Regions from separate parts of the Arthrobacter sp. PvP023 genome, predicted to be linked through region 1. Evidence: riboswitches for the same ligand, from Rfam matches in the RefSeq annotation. Region 1 holds a riboswitch; each other region holds the start of a gene.
What was found. Region 1 has a riboswitch for thiamine pyrophosphate ahead of JOE31_RS02950 (ECF transporter S component). Riboswitches for the same ligand answer to the same signal wherever they lie in the genome.
Positions count from the first base shown of each region.

Region 1 (5,513 bases):
CTGACCAAGGTGGGCGTCTATGCCATGGTGCGCACCGAGACGCTCCTCTTCCCGGGGGACTCGCTGAACACTCCGCTGATGGTGGCGGCATTACTGACCATGGTGGTGGGAATCCTGGGTGCGCTGGCCCAGAGCGACATCAAGCGTCTGCTCTCGTTCACCCTCGTCAGCCACATCGGCTACATGGTGTTCGGGCTGGCGATGTCCTCGGTGGCCGGGCTCGGCGCGGCAGTGTTCTACGTGGCCCACCACATCACCATCCAGACCAGTCTCTTCCTGGTCACGGGCCTGATCGAACGCCGCGGCGGAAGCTCGTCGATCGACCGCGTCGCCGGCCTGGCCAAGCTGTCCCCGATCCTGGCCCTGCTGTTCTTCATCCCCGCCATGAACCTGGCCGGCATCCCGCCGTTCTCGGGTTTCCTGGGCAAGCTCGGGCTGCTGCAGGCCGGTGTGCAGCTTGGCACCCCGCTGGCCTACGCCCTGGTGATCGGCGGCGTCGTGACCAGCCTGCTGACGCTCCTGGCCATCGCCCGTGTGTGGAACCGCGCGTTCTGGCGCAAACCCGAGGACGCCGAGAACCCGGACCCCGTGCTGCTCGCGGCCCCTGAGGACTCCGACACGGGCGACCGCGCGGGCAAGCGCAACGTCACGCTGCTGCCGCGGACGATGGTGGGATCAACCCTGGGCCTCGTGGCCTTCGGCGTGGCGCTCACCGTCTTTGCCGGCCCGCTCTTCCGGGTGGCGGACCAGTCGGCCGTGGAAATGCTGGACCGGTCCGCGTACATCCAGGCCGTGCTGGGCGAAAACGCCCCCGTGCCCCCGATCGCGCAGCCTGAGCCTGTGCAGCAGGAGGGGAAGAAATGAACCGCCGACGGATCTCAATCCGGCAGGAACTGCCCCTGCTGGTCTGGCTGGTGTTCGTCTGGGCCGCGCTCTGGCAGGACTTCAGCCCCGGTAACCTGCTGTTCGGTGCGCTGATCGCCGTCGTGGTGGCACGGCTTTTCTACCTGCCCCCGGTGGAGCTGGGCGGCCGCTTCAGCATCGTGCGGGCAGTCCCCTTCGCCCTGGTGTTCCTGGCCAAGGTGGTGGCCGCCAGCTTCCAGGTGCTGTACCTCGCGTTGGCCCGCGGGCCCAAGGTGACCAACGCCGTCGTCGCCGTCAAACTGCGAAGCCACTCGGACCTGATGGTGACGGCCACCGGCCACGTCATCTCGCTGATTCCGGGCTCGCTGGTGGTGGAGGTGGACCGCTCCACGTCCACGCTCTACATCCACGGGCTGAATGTGCGGAGCGGAGAGGACATTGTGAACCTGCGCAAAGAGGTCCGGGATGCCGAGGCGGCACTGATCAGGATCATGGGCACCCGCGAGGAACTGGCCGCACTGAAACAGGAGGTGGGCGCATGATGGACGTCGTCCTGACCGTAACGGCCGTGATCCTGTCCCTGGCGGCAGCCGGGGCGATTGTCCGGATCGCCATCGGCCCGTCCCTGCTGGACCGGGTGCTGGCCTCTGACGTGCTGCTGGCCATCATCGGTGCCACGCTCTGCATCGACATGGCCGTCAACCGGCACCTGAACAACCTGATGCTGCTCGTGGCGCTGTCCATCATCGGGTTCATCGGGTCCGTGACCGTGGCGCGCTTCGTGGCCGACCGGCGGGAGCAGCCCCATGAATCCTGAACCATCCGCCGTGGACACAGTCATTGATGCAGTGTCGGCCATCTTTATGGTGGTGGGCGCCCTGATGTCCCTCGGTGCGGCGATCGGCCTGTTGCGCTTCCCCGACCTGATGAGCAGGATGCACGCCGCCACGAAGCCCCAGGTGCTGGGACTCTTCCTGCTGCTGGCCTCGGTGGGCCTGCAGCTGCGGACCTGGTGGGTGTGGCCCGTGCTGTTCGTGGCGTGGATCTTCCAGGTGCTCACCGTTCCGGTGTCCGCCCACATGGTGGGCAGGGCGGGTTACCGCACCAAGCACCTGCACAAGGAACTGCTCACCACGGATGAACTGGAGGCCGTAGTGCTGAAGGCAGCCGACAAGAAGGCCGCCGCGAGGCAGGAATCAGAAAAGCGCGCCGCCGTCGAGGGTGACGACGGCGCAGCCTAAGGGGCGCCCGCAAGAAGTTCCGGGCCGCCACCCCTGGTGAAGTTCTTGTCCAGATAACGCGACTTGGCGGCCGATCAGCTCCCGTTACCTGGACAAAAACTCTCCCGAGTGGGCCTAGACGATGTCCTGGCTCTTGGCGAAGCGGGTGATGGCACGCTGCGTGCCCCGGTTGGCCAGGACCTGGATGATGGCGCTGACAGCCGCCGAGATCAGCGCAAAGGTCAGGGCGCTGCGCAGGGTGGTGGGGACGTCGTCCTTGTCGCCCTTCGGGGGCTTGCGGCCGGTGATCTTTTCCCAGACGACGTCAACGGCCTTGGTGCCGGCGAATCCGGCAAGCAGGCTCACTCCGGTTCCAAGCAGCTTGATGAAAAAACTCACTCCAGTACCCCTTTACAGGTGGGAAACAACGGAAACAGGGCTTCCCCTAGCCTAGCCGCATCAACCCGGCCGCATCACCGCGCATTGTGACACCCTCCCCGGGATTTCGCGGGCCCGCGGGTGTAAACTGATCCACGCCCACAAGGGCGAATTGATACGACAGGGGAGCGTCGCCGTCGGGCATCACTGGAACATTCCAGGGAACCGGAGGCGGGCGCTGAGAGTGCGGACAGCCGCAGACCCTCGAACCTGATCCGGTTAGTACCGGCGCAAGGGAGTCGAGTTCTCAGAGTGTCCGGCAGCAGGCGGCGGAAGCCGCGGACGGTCCGGGGAACACTCTCCCCTCCTGTACCTCAGGAGGAAGAAAATGACTGGAATTACGGCCAAGCAGACGCTTGGCAACAGCAAGTACAACTGGCGTGTGGTGGACATTGTGGTTGCCGCGTTGATCGCAGTAGCCGGAGGCGTCATTTTCTGGGCCTGGTCCCAGGGGGCTGCCGCAGTTTCGCCGCCCATGAACGCCGTCTACCCGCCGCTGACCGGCCTTATCGCAGGCGGCTGGATGATTCCCGCCGTCCTGGGCATGCTGATCATCCGCAAGCCCGGAGCCGCCCTGTTCTGCGAAACAGTGGCCGCCACGGGTGAGCTGATCATGGGCTCGCAGTACGGCGCATCGGTGCTGTTCTCCGGCTTCGTGCAGGGGCTCGGCGCGGAGATCATCTTCGCGGTGTTCGTTTACAAGAAGTTCAACCTGCCCGTTTCGCTGCTGGCCGGTGCCGCTGCAGGCCTCTTCTGCGGCCTGAACGACTCGTTCGCACCGTGGGGCTGGAACATCGCCTACGCTGCCGGCGACAAGCTGGCCTACATCATCTTCACGGCCATCTCCGGCGCCATCATCGCCGGCGGCCTGTCCTGGCTCGCCACCCGCGGACTGGCCCGGACCGGTGTGCTGAGCTCCTTCGCGTCCCGCAAGGCAGCGACGGAGCCTGTCTTCTCCTGATGAACGCACACTGCTCATGACGCCTTCCGACACCGTCCGCCCGGCAGCGGTTACGGCACGCGGCTGGGGCTGGCGGCATGCCGGCCGGTCCCGGCCCGCCGTCCACGGCTTGGACCTGGACATTCAGCCGGGCGAACGCGTGCTGCTGCTGGGTCCCTCCGGCGCGGGCAAATCCACGCTGCTGCACGCACTCGCCGGGGTGCTCGGGGACAGCGACTCCGGAGCCCACCACGACGGAACGCCGGATGCCGACGACTCCGACGAGACCGGTTCCCTGCTCATCGACGGTGCCCCGCCGCGTGCTCAGCGCGGCCGCGCCGGCCTCATGCAGCAGGACCCCGAGACGCAGGTGGTCCTTTCCCGCGTGGGGGACGACGTCGCCTTCGGCGCCGAGAACCTCGCCGTGCCGCGCGCGGACATCTGGACTCGTGTCGGAGAGGCGCTCGACGACGTCGGGCTGGCCCACCTGCCGCTGGACCACCCGACGTCGGCCCTGTCCGGCGGGCAGAAGCAGCGCCTCGCGCTTGCCGGGATCCTCGCCATGCGCCCGGGACTGCTGCTCCTCGACGAGCCCACTGCCAACCTGGACCCTGCCGGCGTCCTGGAAGTCCGTGACGCCGTGGGCCGGTGCCTGGACAAGACCGGGGCAACGCTGGTGGTGGTGGAACACCGCGTGGGCGTGTGGAAGGACCTTGTGGACCGGATCGTGGTGCTGCAGCCGGGATCTTCCACGGACACCGCGGTGCTCCTGGACGGCCCTCCGGACCGGGTCCTGGCAGAGGCGCGGGACATGCTCGTCTCCGCCGGCGTATGGGTGCCCGGGTACGTGCCCGCCACCCGGGCGCGAACGGGTGATGCAGGAGTGCCGGGTGCCACTGGAACGCAGGGCGAGCCGGGGGCCGGGAACCTCCTGCTGGCCGCCGAAAACCTTGCCGTGTCCCGCGAACGCCCCCGCCGGCGGCGCTTCAAGGCTGTCCCGCCGGTCCCCGTGCAGTCCGGCATCACGGCGCAGGTCCGCGCCGGCCAGGCATTGACCATCACGGGTCCCAACGGTTCCGGAAAGTCCACGTTTGCCCTGACCCTCGCCGGGCTGCTCCAGCCGGTGGAGGGCTCGGTTTCCGCCACGGTCGACCTCAGCCAAGGTGCCGGCATTGACCCGTACAAGTGGAAGGCGGAGCAGTTGATCTCCCGGATCGGCACCGTGTTCCAGGAACCGGAGCACCAGTTCGTCACCGGCCGGGTGCTGGATGAGCTGATGTTCGGCCCGCGGCACCTGGGCCACGGCGAGGATCGCGTGGACGAACTCCTGGAGCGCCTCCGGCTGACCAAGCTGGTGGACGCCAACCCCTACACACTCTCCGGCGGGGAGAAGCGCCGGCTGTCTGTCGCCACCGTCCTGGCCGCGCATCCCCGCGTGCTGATCCTGGACGAGCCCACGTTCGGCCAGGACGCCAACACCTGGGCCGAGCTCGCCTCCTTCCTCTCCGAACTCCTCGACGCCGGCACCGCCGTGGTGTCGGTGACCCACGACCAGGAGTTCAGCGACGTCCTGGGCGGTACCGAGCTGAAACTGGGCGCGCCCGAACCCGGGCGGCCAGGACTGCGCAACCCGAAGGTGGCTGCACCATGAGGCAAGCGCTGACCCTGCAGGCGAACCACGCCCTGCTCACCCGGGCCAATCCGCTGGCCAAGTTCGCCGTCGTCATGCTGATGACCGTGGTGCTGGCGCTGTCCATCGACTGGGTGTCCGCCTCCGTGGCGCTGGCCTTCGAGCTGCTGCTCTTTCCGCTGGCGGGACTGACCGTCGCGTTGCTCTGGCAGCGTGGCTGGCCGCTGATCCTGGCGGCTGCACTGGGCGGCTGGAGCACCTCGATTCTGGCGCCTGACGCCGGAAGGATACTGCTCGACGTCGGCATCTGGTCCATCAGTGAAGGTTCGCTGGAGCTGGGGCTGGGATTCCTGCTGCGGGGGGTGGCGATCGCCCTCCCCGCGGTGCTGTTGATGAGTTGCACGGACCCGACCGACCTGGC
Region 1 covers NZ_JAFIBI010000001.1:629,495-635,007, forward strand. The annotation lists gene JOE31_RS02925 (Na+/H+ antiporter subunit D) at 1-864, shown strand, start outside; gene JOE31_RS02930 (Na+/H+ antiporter subunit E) at 861-1,406, shown strand; gene JOE31_RS02935 (monovalent cation/H+ antiporter complex subunit F) at 1,403-1,681, shown strand; gene mnhG (monovalent cation/H(+) antiporter subunit G) at 1,671-2,105, shown strand; gene JOE31_RS02945 (DUF4235 domain-containing protein) at 2,220-2,483, opposite strand; TPP riboswitch at 2,635-2,777, shown strand; gene JOE31_RS02950 (ECF transporter S component) at 2,851-3,483, shown strand; gene JOE31_RS02955 (ABC transporter ATP-binding protein) at 3,500-5,113, shown strand; gene JOE31_RS02960 (energy-coupling factor transporter transmembrane protein EcfT) at 5,110-5,513, shown strand, end outside.

Region 2 (5,513 bases), 1.6 Mb from region 1:
CGGGGTTTCGCCGGAATCGTCAACGTTGATTTCGAACAGGCCGGGCGGCGGGGTGACCAGGATGTACTTCTCGCCGACATTAACCTCAGGCACGATTTCCTCGACGAAGGGAATCAGGATTTCCTTGCCGTCCGGCGCCTCCACCACAATGAGGTCCTGGACCGGAAGGGTACGGAGGCCGGAAATCCTGCCGACCACGGCGTCGCCGACGCGGACTTCGAGGCCGACGAGCTCGTGCTCGTACCAGCCTTCGTCGTCTTCCTCCTCGAGTTCCTCGGTCTCAATGAACAGTTTGGCACCGCGCAGGGCTTCGGCCTGGTTGCGCGTCTCGATGCCTTCGAAGCCCAGCAGCAGGATGTCCTTGTTCCAGCGGGCACTGTCAACGGTGAGCGGCCCCGCCGACGCGGGTTCAACCATGAACCGGGTGCCCGGAATGAATCGGTCCTCCGGCGCGTCGGTCAGGACCTGGACGGTCACTTCGCCGCGGATGCCGTGCGGTTTGCCGATTCGTGCCACCTGAAGCTGCATCTGTTCCTCTGTTCCGGGGTTCGTTCTGTTGTGGTTCTACTGCGGCCGAAAACAGTCCGGCCCCTCCACCATAATCTGGTGAAGGGGCCGGACTTGAGACAAGTATTGCGGGGCGTTTACCGGCGGCGGTCTGTGTCGACGACGTCGACCCTGACCTGCTCGCCGCCGGCCAGCGCCGCCACGACGGTGCGCAGTGCGCGTGCCGTGCGGCCCTGACGACCGATCACCCGTCCAAGGTCGTCCTGGTGAACCCGCACCTCGAGGGTGTCCCCGCGGCGGTTGTTCTTGGCACTGACCTTGACGTCCTCGGGACTGTCAACGATCCCGCGGACAAGGTGTTCGAGCGCTTCTGCCAGCAATTTACTCAGCCTCGGTGGTCTCTGCTTCAGCTTCGGTGGAAGCGTCGGCTGCCTCGTCCTTCTTGGCCTTCTTGGTGATGGCTTCCGGGATGATCACGGAACCCTTTTCCGGGGTAACGAAGGCAGCCTTGGGAGCCTTGGTCTTCAAGGTGCCCTCCTGGCCGGGGAGACCCTTGAACTTCTGCCAGTCACCGGTGATCTTGAGGATCGCAGCAACCTGCTCGGACGGCTGTGCGCCGACGCCGAGCCAGTACTGGGCACGGTCCGTGTCGACCTCGATGTATGAGGGCTCTTCGGTGGGGTGGTACTTGCCGATCTCTTCGATGGCACGGCCGTCACGCTTGGAGCGTGCGTCCATGACGACGATGCGGTAGTACGGTGCGCGCATCTTGCCAAAGCGCTTAAGGCGAATCTTTACGGCCACTTTTGTGGTCACTCCTGTTTCTGAAACGGGGTCGAGCCCGGCGTTCTGCACCCGTGGGGCGGGCCGTACTAGGGGGTTCTAAAAGGACAGGATCCGGACGCGGAGAGAGGGGCCACGCAGATCGAGTACCTGTTTATTGTGCCAGATCAGCGGCGGGATTTCGACTTGACACCCGGCGGGCCGTTCAGGACGACCACACGTACAGCCCGGTCCGCGCGTTCGGGTCCACGCTGCCGGCCATCTGCGCGAGCCGCTGGACATACCCGAGGGCCTCTTCGGAACCAAAAGGCATATCCTCCTCCGCCGCCCACCTGGCCGCCACGTCCTCCAGGACATTGCCCTCGCCTTCGGTCTCATAGCTGAGGAGTTCGGCGAGCGCACGCACCATGGCGGCCGGCACGCCCAGGAGCGAATCGCTGGCCACGTCCACCATGGCGAGCTCATAGTCCGCTCCTGACGCGTGGACCGCCGCTCCGGCGAGGTCGCCCAGCTGCTCAATCTCAAAATCGCTGATGTCCGTAATCCGAAGCGCGTCCGGAGCAGCGGGGCCTCCGCCGTCGAGTGCCGCCGCGCGCTTGAGCGCCTCGTCGTGGGTGGAAACAAAGATTTCGGTGAAACCCATGGAAATCATCCTCATTCCGTCGGCGGTGTCATGGTCCGGCAGGGCAGCTTCGCAGCCTCCACGGACTTCCGGCTTCAGCCTAGCCCAGAAGAACGCGCAGCTCGGCGCCGCCTCAGCGGACGGCGACGCGGATCCGGTTGCGCCACGGATCCTCAAACCGCAGCTCGGCTCCCGTATGGTGCGAAGCAACGCCGGCGACCCGCAAACGGTCGGCGAGCGCGCCGACGTCGTCCGTTCCCGGCACCTCGATCAGGACTTCACCCAGCCCCAGGGTGTCCCGGCGGGGCCCGGCGCCCCTGCTGTTCCAGACGTTCATGGCCATATGGTGGTGGTAGCCGCCGGCCGAGACGAACAGGGCCTGCCCGTGCCATCCGGCAGTCTTCTCGAAACCGAGGGTGCCCACGTAGAAGTCGTGCGCCGACTGGACATCACCCACTTGCAGGTGGACGTGCCCGACGCCGGCCGCGGCCTCGCGCTGCCCGCTCACCGCGTCCTCGCTTAGGAAGTCCTGGAGGAAGCGCTGCGGCGGCAGGGCAAGGCTGTCCATGACCACATTGGTTCCCTCCCAGGACCAGTCGCTGCGGGGACGGTCCCAGTACAGCTCGATGCCGTTCCCCTCGGGATCGTTGAAGTAGAAGGCCTCACTGACGAGGTGGTCTGCGCTTCCGGTGAACAGCCGCGGTTCATACCGGGCGGCAGAGGCCACCGTGGCAGCGAGCGACGACCGGTCCTCGAACAGCAGTGCCGTGTGGAACAGCCCCGCCTCGCCACGGGCCGGGAGGTTCAACCCGGGGGCCGCGGCCAGGTGGACCAGCAGTGCACCCCGGCGGCCGAGGTACACCCCGCCATCCTGCTCAGCCACGACGTCCAGCCCGAGCGCGCGCTGGTAATAGTCCGTCATCAGCTTCATGTCGCCCACCTTGAGCATCACCGTGCCCATGGTGAGATCGGCGGGCAACAGGTCCTTGCTGCTGGATTCCACGGTCATTCCAACTCCAAACTCTGGAAACTCGGCCGCCGGCGACCGGCGACGATTACATAGAGTAAATTACTTGAAGCTTCAATTTATTCCTAGCGGAGCTGCCGGCCCCGAAGAACGATGTGCTTGAGGTCCCGCAGTGTTGCCGGATTGAGCCTGGGGTCCAGTTCGCACAGCACGACGTCGGCGCTGGCACCTTCGGCGATGCCGTCGGCCCCCAGCCACTCACGCGCGGCCCAGGAAGCGGCGTCCAGGGCTGAGGCCGCCGGCAGGCCGGCGGCGTGGAGCGCCTGGATCTCGTCCACGATCCTGCCGTGGCTGATGACACTGCCCGCATCGGTCCCGGCGTAGATCGCCACGCCGGCTTCGAAGGCCTCGAGGATGCGCTCGTTCCGCCGTTCCCAGAGCCTTTGCATGTGCGCCCCGTACACCGGAAACTTCGCTTTCGCACGGGCCGCAATGTCGGGGAATGTCGCAATGTTGATCAGCGTGGGAACGATGGGGACGCGCTGGTCCACGAAACGGGGGATGTGGCGCGGCAGCAGGCCGGTTCCGTGTTCGATGCAGTCGATGCCGGCGTCGAGCATGTCATCCAGGGTGTCCTCCGCGAAACAGTGGGCGGTCACCCTGGCGCCTTCGTCGTGGGCTGCGCGGACAGCGTCCCGCACCACTGCGGCGCGGAACGACGGCGCCAGGTCGCCGGCGTCCCGGTCGATCCAGTCCCCTACGAGCTTGACCCAACCGTCACCCGCCAGCGCCTGCTTCCGCACGGCCTCGACCAGTCCGTCCGGCTCAACTTCGACGGCGAATCCCTGCAGGTAGCGGCGCGTCCTGGCGATGTGGCGGCCGGCGCGGATGATGCGCGGCAGCTCCGGCCGCTGCTGGAGCCAGCGGGTGTCGTGGACGGCGCCGGCATCCCGGACGAGCAGCGTACCGGCATTCCTGTCCGTGAGGGCCTGTTCCTCGGCCACGGAATCCGGAACGTCACCGGCTGGTCCCAGCCCGATGTGGCAATGCGCATCCACCAGGCCAGGCAGCACCCAGCCGTTCAACACCAGGTCAGGCGGAGCGGCCGGCCGTGTGAACGTCAGCCTGCCGTCCACAGCCCAGAGGCCCTGCCGTTCCCGGTCCGGGGCGGTGAGCACGGTTCCGCTGAATTCGATGACGCCACGCATGCTTCAAGCCTAGACCGGCCGGGCACCCTCCCCTGTTGTGACCTGCATGTGACATGGACCCGCCCCGGCCCTGTGGTAGCTTCGTCTACGACCACACGGGTGCCCTTGCAAGGGCTGAGATCGGGCTGACGCGGCCTGCGACCGTTGAACCTGTCCGGGTAATGCCGGCGAAGGAAGTGAGTATTCCGTGAATACACAAGAAACACAGCTGATCCGTGCCCAAAACAAGACCGCACCCGGCAATTCGGCACTTGCCGAAGCGCAGTCCCTGAAGTCCCACTCGCTGGCATTCATCGCCGATGAGGCCACCGGGATCCGGGTTCCGGTGACCGAAATCGCCCTTGAGGACTCACCGGGCGGGGCAGCCAACCCGCCGTTCCGCGTGTACCGGACTGCCGGGCCCGGCAGCGATCCCGTGGTGGGCCTGGAGCCTTTCAGAACCCGGTGGATCGAGTCGCGGGCAGACACCGAGCCCTATGGCGGAAGGGAACGGAACCTGCTCGATGACGGCAGGTCGGCAGTGCGCCGCGGCGCCGCGTCCGCGGAGTGGAAGGGCGCGCAGCCCGTGCCCCACCGCGCCGTCGAAGGCAGAACAGTCACGCAGATGCACTACGCCCGGCAGGGTGTGGTGACGCCCGAGATGCAGTTCGTTGCCCTCCGCGAAAACTGCGACGTGGAGCTGGTCCGCAGCGAAGTCGCTGCGGGCCGCGCCATCATCCCCAACAACATCAACCACCCGGAATCCGAGCCGATGATCATCGGCAAGGCCTTCCTGGTGAAGATCAACGCCAACATCGGCAACTCGGCCGTCACGAGCTCCATCGCGGAGGAGGTCGACAAGCTGCAATGGGCCACACAGTGGGGCGCCGACACCGTGATGGACCTGTCCACCGGCGACGACATCCACACCACCCGTGAGTGGATCATCCGCAACTCGCCAGTCCCGATCGGCACCGTTCCCATCTACCAGGCCCTGGAAAAGGTCAACGGCGAGGCCAACCAACTGACGTGGGAAATCTTCCGCGACACCGTGATCGAACAGTGCGAGCAGGGCGTGGACTACATGACCATCCACGCCGGGGTGCTGCTGCGGTATGTGCCGCTGACGGCCAACCGGGTCACCGGCATAGTCTCCCGCGGCGGCTCCATCATGGCCGGCTGGTGCCTTGCCCACCACCAGGAGAACTTCCTGTACACGCACTTCGACGAGCTGTGCGAAATTTTCGCCAAGTACGACGTCGCGTTCTCGCTGGGCGACGGGCTGCGGCCAGGTGCGACCGCGGACGCGAACGACGCCGCCCAGTTCGCCGAGCTGGATACCCTGGCCGAACTGACGCAGCGCGCCTGGGAGTTCGACGTGCAGGTGATGGTGGAAGGACCCGGCCACGTGCCTTTCCACCTGGTACGTGAAAACGTGGAACGCCAG
Region 2 covers NZ_JAFIBI010000001.1:2,253,019-2,258,531, reverse strand. The annotation lists gene rimM (ribosome maturation factor RimM) at 1-528, opposite strand, end outside; gene JOE31_RS10355 (RNA-binding protein) at 645-887, opposite strand; gene rpsP (30S ribosomal protein S16) at 889-1,311, opposite strand; gene JOE31_RS10345 (hypothetical protein) at 1,496-1,933, opposite strand; gene JOE31_RS10340 (VOC family protein) at 2,046-2,921, opposite strand; gene JOE31_RS10335 (amidohydrolase family protein) at 3,005-4,087, opposite strand; TPP riboswitch at 4,173-4,280, shown strand; gene thiC (phosphomethylpyrimidine synthase ThiC) at 4,275-5,513, shown strand, end outside.
Region 2: another riboswitch for thiamine pyrophosphate. It lies ahead of thiC (phosphomethylpyrimidine synthase ThiC); the one in region 1 lies ahead of JOE31_RS02950 (ECF transporter S component).

Region 3 (5,513 bases), 1.7 Mb from region 1:
CTTGTCAGAGGCGGAACGGGCAGCGTCGTCGGTAATGCGCACCGCCTGCCGGGTGGCCGCGGCGAATCCTTCGTCCGCGTAAGTGCGGAGCCAGTCGGCATAGGGATGGTCCGACGGCGAGCCTGCCGCCAGGAACTGCCCGTGCAGGGCGGCACCCACTTCGGCGTACAGCCAGAAGCACGGGAGAACGGCCGCCACGAGCACGCCGTAGCTGCCGGAAACGGATGAGGCCAGCAGGTGGTCCACATAGGACTTGGTGACCGGCCCCAGTCCGCTGTCCACACTCCGGGTGCTGAGCCATGTCCGGTGCAGTTCGGACTCGACTTCGAGGCATTGCTGCGCCGACCGCGCCCAGAACAGCTGCTCCGCCTCGGTGGGGGCAATCGCGGCGGCACGGGACAGCACCCGGGAATAGCCGTTCAGGTAGATGGCATCCTGGGCAAGGTAGTACGCGAAGTGGTGCTCGGTGAGGGACCCGTCGGCCAGGCCGCGGATGAAGTCGAGCCCGTAAACGGCGTCCAGGTCCGGCCCGGCATCCTGCCAGAGGACCGCTGCGAAACGGCCTTCGGCCGGCGTTTCATTGCCTGTGGGGGCCAGATGGTGGAAATGGTGTACCGGGCCGTTGCCTGTTCCCACGTCCAAGGCGCCGGCTTCCCGGAGCGCCCCCTGCAGCCACGGCTTCACTGTCCGCAAGGATGCCTCCCAGTCCCCCAGCCTCGCCTGCGCGGTGGCCATTGCCGAGGACAGGGAACACCCGGTGCCGTGGCTGTTCGTGGTGTCAATCCGCTCGCCGGGCACAACCACAACGTCCTGGGCGAGCAGTCCTGCCGTGTTGACCAGCGCGTCAGGGCACTCCCCGCCGTCGAGGTGTCCGCCCTTGACGAGCACCGTGGTGCCGGCCTGGGCGGCGAGGCGCTTCCCCTGGGCGAGTGCCGCCTCCCAGTCACCCGCGAGCGGTTCATCGAGGAGCATCGCCAGTTCCGCCAGGTTGGGAGTGACAAGGTCGGCAAGGGGCAGGAGTTCGCGCAGTGCCGCCTCGGCCGCTTCCTGCAGGAGTCTGTCCCCGCTGGTGGCGACCATCACGGGGTCGAGAACCACGACGGCGGGACGGGCCTTCTCGAGCCAGCTGCGGACGGCGGCAATCACGGCGGAGTCACCCAGCATGCCGATCTTGACGGCGTCAATGCCGATGTCGTCGCTGATGGCCTCAAGCTGGGCCGTCAGGAAATCCGCCGGGGGCACGTGAACGGCACGAACGCCACGGGTGTTCTGCGCCGTCAGGGCGGTGATGGCAGCCATGCCGTATCCGCCGTTTGCGGCAATGCTTTTGAGGTCGGCCTGGATCCCCGCCCCGCCGGACGGATCGGAGCCGGCGATGGCCAGGACCCGCGGCGTACTGCGCAGGACAGTGCCGCCCTGTGATGATTCGCGGGCGGCTTCGGAGGCAGGGGTGGGCAGGAATGATGAGGCCAAAGGAGACATCCCTTCGCCGGTGCTAACCGGACAGGTTCAACGGGTGTGGATCTCAGCCGGCCCTGTGCGCGGCACCCCGTGTCAGACCCCTAGCCTAGCTGTTCCACCGCAACGAACTCACGGGTACGGCCCGAAACCGGCGTATTGCTACGCCAGTCCCGGACCGCACCCGCGATGTCAGCGTGTGGGACCGTGGTGCTGTGGGATCAGAGCTCGGAGGCCGGTACTCCCACACCGAGGATGATCGGCTCGCTGGCCGGTGCCTTGGCGGGCATATCCTTCTTCGCCGGCTCGGGAGCCTTTGCTTCGTGGGTGTGCCCTGACGCGGCCACAGGAGCAGTTTCGTGGTGTTCCACGGACGTCTCGTTGGCTGCGCCCTGGGCGCGGCTGGCACTCCGGTGACGGCGGGGACGGCGCGCCCTGCCCTGCACCGCGGTGTGGTCGGTGTAGTCGGCTTCAGCAGCGGGTGCTGCCGGGGCCTGGGTCCGGGCTGGAGCCTGGGCTTGGACCGACGGAACACGGGCGGGTGCCTCGGCCGGTGACTGGGCAGGCGGAGCCTGCTGTTCAGCCGGTGACGCCGGAGCCTCAGCGGCTGCAGGCTCACCCAAGTGCGCGAAAGCCTCCGCGAGCCGATCGAGTGTCAGGGCCGCTCCGGACGCAGGTGCTTCGCCGGCATGCTCAACAAACGGCAGTGCCACCTTTTCGCCGCCGAAGGTCAGAACGGCCGCGGGCCGTCCTGCGGCTACTGCTTCAGTTTCCGACACCTTGGCCGGCCGCGCCGTGGCGGGCTGGGCGGCGGACGGCTGGGCAGCCCCTCCCCCGGCCGGCGCTCCGGTTTGCCCGGAAGGAGCCTGGGCGGCGAGTGCCTGGCCCACTGCCTGGGCGGCACTTGCCTGTGCTGCGGCGGCGGGGGCTGCATGGCCGGTCTCGGCGTCGTGCAGGTGGGCGGCATGTGCTGCCGCAGCGATGTTGGCCAGGGCAACGCGGGTCGCTTCAGCCTTGGCATGGCGTTCGGCGTCGGTGGGTTCGTGATGCACCGGAGCCGGCGTCGACGGAGCGGCCTCGGAAACAGGCTGGCCGCCCTTGCCGCGGCGGCGGCTCTTGCGCTCCGTCCTGGGAGGCTGCTGGGTTTCAGCCCGCTGCACGTGGTGCTCTGCGGCAACGGTGTTGGCACGGCGGTGTTCCACCGGTTCGTCGTGCGTGACGATGCCGCGGCCGGCGCAGGCCTCGCACTGCTCGCCGAAGACTTCCAGCAGGCCGGTGCCCATGCGCTTGCGGGTCATCTGCACGAGGCCCAGCGAGGTCACTTCCGCGACCTGGTGCTTGGTCCGGTCGCGTCCGAGGCACTCCACCATGCGGCGCAGCACGAGGTCGCGGTTGGATTCGAGCACCATGTCGATGAAGTCGATGACGATGATGCCGCCGATGTCGCGCAGCCGCAGCTGGCGCACCACTTCCTCCGCCGCTTCCAGGTTGTTCTTGGTGACGGTTTCCTCCAGGTTGCCGCCGCTGCCGGTGAACTTGCCGGTGTTGACGTCCACCACGGTCATGGCTTCGGTGCGGTCGATCACGAGGGAGCCGCCGGAGGGCAGGAAGACCTTGCGGTCCAGGGCCTTGTGGATCTGCTCGTCGATCCGCCAGGCCGAGAAGATGTCCGTGTCCTTGGTCCACTTTTCGAGCCGGCCCACCAGGTCCGGAGCCACGTACGTTACGTACGCCTCAATGGTGTCCCAGGCTTCCTCGCCCGAAACGATCAGCTTGGAGAAGTCCTCGTTGAAGACGTCGCGGACCACCTTGATCGTGAGGTCCGGTTCGCCGTAGAGGAGCTCCGGGGCAAGGATCTTGGTGGACGTGGCCTGGCTTTCGATGCCTTCCCACTGGGCACGCAGGCGGTTGATGTCGTGCGTCAGCTCTTCCTCGGACGCGCCCTCGGCCGCGGTGCGCACGATCACGCCGGCGTCTTCCGGCAGGCGGTCCTTGAGGATCCGCTTCAGGCGGTTGCGTTCGACGTCGGGCAGCTTCCGGGAGATGCCGGTCATGGAACCGCCGGGAACGTATACGAGGTAGCGGCCGGGCAGCGAGATCTGGCTGGTCAGGCGGGCACCCTTGTGGCCGACCGGGTCCTTGGTGACCTGGACCAGCACGGAGTCGCCGGACTTCAGCGCGTTCTCGATCCGGCGCTGCTTGCCCTCGAGGTTGACGGCGTCCCAGTTGACTTCACCGGCGTAGAGGACGGCGTTGCGTCCGCGTCCGATGTCCACGAAAGCGGCTTCCATGGAGGGCAGCACGTTCTGGACCTTGCCCAGGTAGACGTTGCCGATCAGGGAGTCCTGCTGGGTCTTGGAGACGAAGTGCTCAGCCAGGACGCCGTCCTCCAGGACGCCGATCTGGATTCTGTCGTCGCGCTGGCGGACGATCATCTGGCGGTCCACCGACTCCCGGCGGGCCAGGAACTCAGCCTCGGTGATGACGGTGCGGCGGCGACCGGTGTCGCGGGATTCGCGGCGGCGCTGCTTCTTCGCCTCAAGGCGGGTGGAGCCCTTGACGGACGTGACGCGGTTGTTGACCGGCGCCTCGCTGATGGCCCGGGGTGCACGGACCCGGGTCACCGTGTTGGGCGGGTCATCGTCTCCCCCGCCCGTCAGTTCGAGGTCCTGGTCACCGCGGCGGCGACGGCGGCGACGGCGGGAGGTAACGCCGTCGTCGGTGGTCCGGGTGGACTCCTCATCAGAATCCTCGTCGCCCGCGGCGCCTTCGGCGGATTCCGTCTCACCGGCAGTGTCCCGGTCGGTCACGCGGCTGCGGCCACGGCGTCCGCGGCTGCGGCGGCGGCGGGAGCCGCCGGCGTCTACATCTTCGGAGTCTTCTTCCGTGTCTTCCTCGACGTCTTCCTTGGCCACAGCAGGAGCGGCTGCCGGGCGGACCACGGTGCTCAGGTCCGGTGCCTGGAAAATCATGGACGTCACCGAACCGGGCTCGAGGAAGAGCGCGCCAACAGGGCTGGCCGCTTCGGCTGCCGCCGGCTGCTCAGTGGCAGTCACGGGAGCGGCGGATTCCAGGACTTCAGTTTCCTGGCCCGCGGCGGCCACTTCTTCTTCGGCTGCCGGCTCGGCAACGGCCGCGGCGTCCCGGATGTCGGTACCCTTGGCAGGCTCGGCGGCCTGGGAGGCTTCGGCAGCTTTTGCGGGGGCCTTGGCGCGAGAGGCGCGGCGACGGACGGGCTTTTCGACGACTTCTGCTGACTCTGCTGCCTCCCCTGCGGGTGCAGTGTCAGCCTGCGCTGCCTCAACGGGGGCGGCGGAATCATCGGCGAAAACCGGAAGCGGCTCGGCGGGCTCCACCTTCTTGCGCGAACGGCTGCGGCGCACCGGGGGCTTTTCCTCCGCAGCGGCATCAGCTGCGGGAGCCTCCGCGGGGGCTGCGTCCGCTTCGCCGGCTTCTGCGGCTTCTACTTTCGGGGCGGCCTTGCGCCTGGTGCGGACTGCCCTCTTGGGCGGTTGGGGCGCTGCAGCCTCTTCGCTGGCAGCGGCTTCTTCATTAACGGCTAGAACCTGGTCATTATCCATATGTGGCGACGCTCCTGCCCCTGACGCACCGCCACATCCGGCACCCATTGGGGCACATATTGTCAAAACCCGCAGGCGTTGACAGAAGTCAATTGGATACCCTCAGGTTCGCACCGGCAGTGGGGTGCGGCAGCCCTGGAGGGCCGGCGACGTTGTTCTGAAACCCGTTGTTCCTCAAAGCCACAACCAGGTGCCGTCCAATGGCATTGCGGGGAGGCCGGGATCTATCGTGGATCCGGAGCGTGCCCTGCTCATCATTGGCGGTCTTACAAACAAGCCACCGGACCGGAATCCGAATGTGGATCGTATTCCAGCCAGCTTCATTCTCTCATACGCTCACTCAAACGAGGGGGAAGCGGGGCAGGCAGGCGGATAATCAGGGCAGGGCCGCGAGGAGTCTGTGCGGCCCGCCCAGTCTCCGGCGTTACAATCAGGGCGAGGAGCCCTCGAGAAAAAGGACGCAACATCCCATGC
Region 3 covers NZ_JAFIBI010000001.1:2,350,047-2,355,559, reverse strand. The annotation lists gene JOE31_RS10840 (bifunctional hydroxymethylpyrimidine kinase/phosphomethylpyrimidine kinase) at 1-1,482, opposite strand, end outside; TPP riboswitch at 1,465-1,562, opposite strand; gene JOE31_RS10835 (Rne/Rng family ribonuclease) at 1,680-5,039, opposite strand; gene JOE31_RS10830 (vitamin K epoxide reductase family protein) at 5,510-5,513, shown strand, end outside.
Region 3: another riboswitch for thiamine pyrophosphate. It lies ahead of JOE31_RS10840 (bifunctional hydroxymethylpyrimidine kinase/phosphomethylpyrimidine kinase); the one in region 1 lies ahead of JOE31_RS02950 (ECF transporter S component).

Region 4 (5,513 bases), 1.3 Mb from region 1:
CGGCTCAGGATGCTGACGCGGTAGCAAAGCTCGTCGAGGAATCCATCACCAAGGGGTCCGAACTGCGCCTGACTGACGAAAAGGGCCGTGTGATCCTCATTCCCGCCAACGTCCTGGGTTACGTTGAGATCGGCGCCGAGGAGGCCCGCCGCGTCGGATTCGGCCAGCTCTAAGCCACCGTTTCACCTGTCCCGAAACGCCCTGCAGCAAGGAGTTCGCTGAATGCTTTCCCTGGTAATCGTGGCCCTCGTGACTGTGGCCGCAGGCTTTGTTGTCTGGGCCAACGACAGGCGGCATGCGAAGTACGGCATCGGCATGCCGGCAGGCGTGGCCACCGCCGTGGGGATGCTGAGCTGGATCATCTTCATGGCCGCAGGGCTTGGTTACCAGCCCGGCCTGACGTGGATTCCGTGGGTGCTGCCCATGGTCCTGGGCACCGGGGCGGCTCTTGCCGCCGCGGTGTACCTGGGCCGGAAGCGTTCCCTGCATGACACGAAGGAGCTCACCGCGGCGCTGCGGCTCTAAGTACTTGAGGCGCCGTACTTGAGGCGCCGGGCGGGTACTTGGCTGGAACGGCCACAGCTTCCACGACGGCGGCAGCGGCGCTGACGGCCGCCGCGGCGGCGACGTCCCGCCCTGTCACCTGCGTACCGGCGTCGTGTGAGGTGAAGCGGATGAACACCCTGTTGTAGCGCCAGTCCAGGTCCGGGTGGTGGTTTTGTTCCTCGGCCAGGCGCCCGACGGCGGCAATCAGCTCAAGCGCAGCTGCCGCGGTCGGTGCCTTGAAGACGGTCACCAGACCACCGGATTGGTACCGCCAGTCGGGCAGCTCTGCGAGTGCGGCGTCAATCTGGGTTTGGCTAAGAGTGTCTTCCGTGCCTGTCACCGCTGGCTCCTTGGATGGTACGCCTACAGGAACTCCGCCCGGCCTTCCATGGCCGACGAGGCAAGAGCGTGCTCGCGGCGCGGAATCCGTCCTGCCGCTTTCGCCAGCCTACCGGCGATGACCGCGTGTTTGAAGGCCTGCCCCATCATCGCCGGGTTCTGCGCCCGGGTCACTGCTGTCGCCAGCAGCACCGCGTCGCACCCCAGTTCCATGGCGAGCGCAGCGTCGGACGCCGTGCCGATGCCGGCATCGAGCACCACGGGAACGGATGCCCTGGAAACGATGAGCTCAATGTTATGCGGGTTCAGGATGCCCAGGCCGGTGCCGATCGGGGACCCGAGCGGCATCACGGCGGTGGCTCCGAGGTTCTCCAGCCGAAGCGCCAGCACGGGATCGTCATTGGTGTAGGCGAACACCTTGAACCCGCGGTTAACCAGCTGCTCGGTGGCGTCCACCAGCTCCACGGCGTCCGGCAGCAGGGTGTGCTCGTCGGCGATCACTTCAAGCTTCACCCAGTCCGTCTCCAGTGCCTCCCGCGCCAGTTCCGCCGTCATCACGGCGTCCCGGGCGGTGAAGCAGCCGGCGGTGTTGGGCAGCACCCGGATGTTGTGGTCCACCAGGAGCTGGAACAGCGAGCCTGTTTCGGCCGGCGAATAGCGGCGCATGGCCACAGTGGTCAGCTCCGTGCCGGACGCGATCAGGGCAGCCCCCAGCCCGTCCAGGCTGGGTGCACCGCCGGTGCCCATGATCAACCGTGATCCCAGCGGGATGCCGTCCACGATGAATGCGTCCGCCGCCGCCTGCTGTCCGGTCCCTGCCGTGCCGGCAACCGTTGTTCCTGCCATGATGCTCAACCTCCCTGTACCGCGGTAACAAGTTCGACGTCGTCGCCCTCGGCCAGCGCCGTGACGAACCACTGGCTGCGCGGCACCACCTCGGAATTCCGCGCTACCGCCACGCCCAGTTTTTGGCCGTCGGCAGCCTGCCCGTTGGGCGCGAGGTTCCTGCCGGTGACCTGGCTGACGAGGGTGGTGACGGACGCGCCGTCGGCCACCGCATGTGCCGTGCCGTTCAGTGTGATGTTCATGCTGTTTCCTTGTTCGGGTCAATTGTGACGGTGTGTGCAGGCGTTGCCGGTCCGGCCGAAAGGCCGGAAAACCGGTCGGGCCGGACCGGAGCCCAGCGTGGATCGGCGTCGCCGTCCATCAGCTGCCTGCAGATGGACGCCGCTGCAGGGGTGAGCAGGACGCCATGCCGGAAGAATCCGGTGGCAATGATCAGGCCCTCAATATCCAGGCCGGTTCCTGCGGCCGCTACCCGGCCCAGCAGCGGCGCGTTGTCCGGCGTTCCCGGACGGGCCCTCGCCGTGGCTTCGAGCAGTTCCAGTTCCGCGACGGCGGGAACCAGCACCTGTGCGTCACGGAGCAGCTGGTAGACGCCGCCGGCGGAAACGGCCGATCCTGCGGGTGTTACGGGTCCCGCAGGCGCCGTAACGGGGGTGTCGATACCCGCTCCCGACAGCGAATCTTCACGCTGCGTGGCCCCGATCACCACGGTGCCGTCCTGCCGGGGCACGATGTAAACGGGAACTCCATGGACCATTCCACGGACTGTGGATGTCAGCAGGGGCTGCAGGTAGGCGGGGACGCGCAGGCGCAGGATGTCGCCGTACACGGGGCGGAGCGGCAGCTGAAGTCCGGGCGGCAGTCCGCCCAGGGACGCGGATTCCAGTCCGTTGGCAATGATCGTTTCGCCTGCGTGCACGGTTCCTCCACCGGCCAGGCTGACGCCGCTGACATGCCCGTCCTCCCAGAGCAGGCCGGCGGCCCGCTTACGCACGGCGGACCCCGGCAGGGAATCCGAGATCACGGCCAGCAGCTTGCGGGGATCCACCTGATGGTCGGCCGGAATCTCGAAGGCGCAGGAGATTCCGGGGCTCAGCAGCGGCTCCCGTCCCCGGGCTTCCCTGACCGTCAGCGGTTCCACCGTCAGCCCGCCGGCCTGCTGGACGCCGCGCAGGTCGGCGAGCGCCCGGCGGTCTGCGGCGTCGGCACCCACGGCGAGGGTCGGCGTCGTAAGGTAGCCGGTGTCCGGGCCGTCGGCGCCGGGTTCACGGGACGCACGCCCGGTTTCCAGGCCGGCTGCGAAGGTCGGCCACAGTCCCGAGGAGTGGAGCATGAGTTCCAGGAGGTCTTCCTCCTGGTAATGGAGTTCGCTGACCGGCGCCAGCATGCCAGCGGCGGCCCAGCTCGCGCCCGTTCCCGGTGCGTCGTCGATGATGACCACGGACCTGCCCGACTGCCCGGCTTCCCAGGCAATGCCGTGGCCGATGATACCTCCGCCGACCACGGCAACGTCGGCCCTGATGTCCACGCCGTGCTCGCCGCGACTGCGCGCGGGCGGCCGGCCTGCCGGGGATTGCGGGGTCATTGTCATCCTTCCCTACGCCGGTACTAACCGGATCAGGTCAAGCGGTCGGCTCTGACGCCCTCTCAGCCCTGCAGCTTTGTGACAGCTGCGGCGGGCTCCCGCGGTACTCCCCCAGTTTAGGGGAACTAGGCTTGTGCCATGACCGAGCAAGCTCTCCTTACCGATGCCCGCCTGTACCTCTGCACTGATGCCCGCACCGAGCGGGGCGATTTCGCCGACTTCGTCGATGCCGCCTACGCAGGCGGCGTGGACATCATCCAGCTCCGCGACAAGGGCCTGGAAGCGGCCGAGGAGCTCGAGCTGCTCGAAGTACTGGAAGCCGCGGCCCGCCGCCACGGCCGTCTGTGGTCGGTCAACGACCGCGCGGACATCGCCTCGCTCTCCGGTGCCCCGGTGCTTCATGTCGGGCAGAAGGACCTCCCCCTGGCGTCCGCCCGGAAGTTCCTTGGCGGTGAGGCCGTGATCGGCCTGTCGACGCACAGCCCCGGGCAGATCGACGCCGCCATCGCCGCATCCGGTGGTGCCGGGGGCCTGGATTATTTCTGCGTCGGGCCGGTGTGGGCCACTCCCACGAAGCCGGGCCGTGCCGCCGTCGGCCTCGACCTCGTCCGTTATGCGGCAGAGGCCACCGGCGAAACAACCGGCAGCGCTGCGGGGGCAAGCGTTGACGGAGCGCCGCTGCCGTGGTTCGCCATCGGCGGCATCGACCTGGGCAACGTTGAGCAGGTGGTGGCGGCAGGAGCGCAGCGGATCGTGGTGGTCCGCGCCATCACCGAGGCCGATGACCCCGCCGCAGCCGCGAGCTCGCTGCTGGCAGCGCTCGACGCCGGCGCATCCTGACTATCCGGTCAGGCCGAGCTGCCTCATCCGGCTGGAATGCTTCTCCGCCAGCCCCGCGATCAGCCCGCTGACCAGCTCTTTCGCAGCAGCGCTGTCCCCGCCACCGGTCAGGCTTCCCGGGAAGGCATGTTCGCAACTGACCCGCTGCGCCTGGGTCAGCGCTTCGCCCAGTAGCCGCCTGCCCCAGAGTGCAAGCCTGGAAGCCAGCCTGGGATCATCGGCGAGGGCACTCCTCAGCCGTTCGCGGAGGACTTCCGTTGTCTCGTCGGAAGCCTGGATCTGTTCGATGACGTCCCGCGTTCCGGCGTCAAGTTGGCGGGAGATGGCCCGGTAGAAGTCGGCTGATACGGTATCGATCACGTAGGCCTCCATCAGTGATTCGTACCAGTCGGCCGGGCGCGTCCGCGAATGGAAATAGTCCACGGCTGCCTGGAACGGCAGCATGGCATCCTCGGCGTCGATCCCCATGGCCTCCAGGCGGGCGCTCACCAACTCGTAGTGCCGGAACTCCACCACGGCAATCCTGCCGAGCACGGCCCGGTCGTGGAGGGTGGGCGAATACCGCGCGTCAGCGGCGAATCTCTCGAAGGCTGAGAGCTCGCCGTAGGCCATCATTCCGAACAGGCCTGCGATGAAGCGGTTGTGGCGAGCCGTGTCGGCCGGAGATGAGCTCATCGTCCAAGACTAATGGCGCAAATAGAGCTAATCTGACTTTCGTGTCACATCATCATCTGACTCCAAGTGTCCACGAACAGACCAACCGCCTGGCCGAGGCGCTGAACGCGCTGCGCACGGAGTTGGAGCTGCCCGGGCCCTTCCCCGATGATGTCCTGCGGGATGCGCTGGCGGCCATTGCGGAGCACAAGATGCCTGACCTTGACCTCACCGACGTGGGCTTCGTGACCATCGATCCCCCTTCTTCCACTGACCTGGATCAGGCCCTCTTCATCGAGCGGTCAGGCGACGGGTACAAGGTTTTCTACGCCATCGCCGACGTGCCGTCCTTCGTGGCGCCGGGAGGAGCGCTCGACGCCGAGACGCGCCGCCGGGGGCAGACGTTCTACGCCCCGGACGGGCGGATTCCCCTGCACCCCGAAGCCATTAGCGAGCAGGCCGGCAGCCTCCTCGCCGGCCAGTTGTGCGGCGCCTTCGTGTGGGAGTTCGACCTGGATGCGACGGCCCGCGTGGAGTCGGTGCTGGTGCGCCGGGCCAGGATCCGGAGCCGGGCGAAGCTCAACTATAAGGGCGTCCAGGCCGAACTGGATTCCGGCAGTGCCGCCCCCGTCCTCCTGCTCCTCAGGGAGGTGGGGATCAAGCGCGTGGAACTGGAACGGCTCCGCGGCGGCGCCAGCCTCAA
Region 4 covers NZ_JAFIBI010000001.1:1,889,095-1,894,607, reverse strand. The annotation lists gene JOE31_RS08755 (DUF3107 domain-containing protein) at 1-173, shown strand, start outside; gene JOE31_RS08750 (hypothetical protein) at 223-525, shown strand; gene JOE31_RS08745 (4a-hydroxytetrahydrobiopterin dehydratase) at 503-886, opposite strand; gene JOE31_RS08740 (thiazole synthase) at 910-1,731, opposite strand; gene thiS (sulfur carrier protein ThiS) at 1,737-1,973, opposite strand; gene JOE31_RS08730 (FAD-dependent oxidoreductase) at 1,970-3,322, opposite strand; TPP riboswitch at 3,309-3,428, opposite strand; gene thiE (thiamine phosphate synthase) at 3,455-4,156, shown strand; gene JOE31_RS08720 (ferritin-like fold-containing protein) at 4,157-4,831, opposite strand; gene JOE31_RS08715 (RNB domain-containing ribonuclease) at 4,873-5,513, shown strand, end outside.
Region 4: another riboswitch for thiamine pyrophosphate. It lies ahead of JOE31_RS08730 (FAD-dependent oxidoreductase); the one in region 1 lies ahead of JOE31_RS02950 (ECF transporter S component).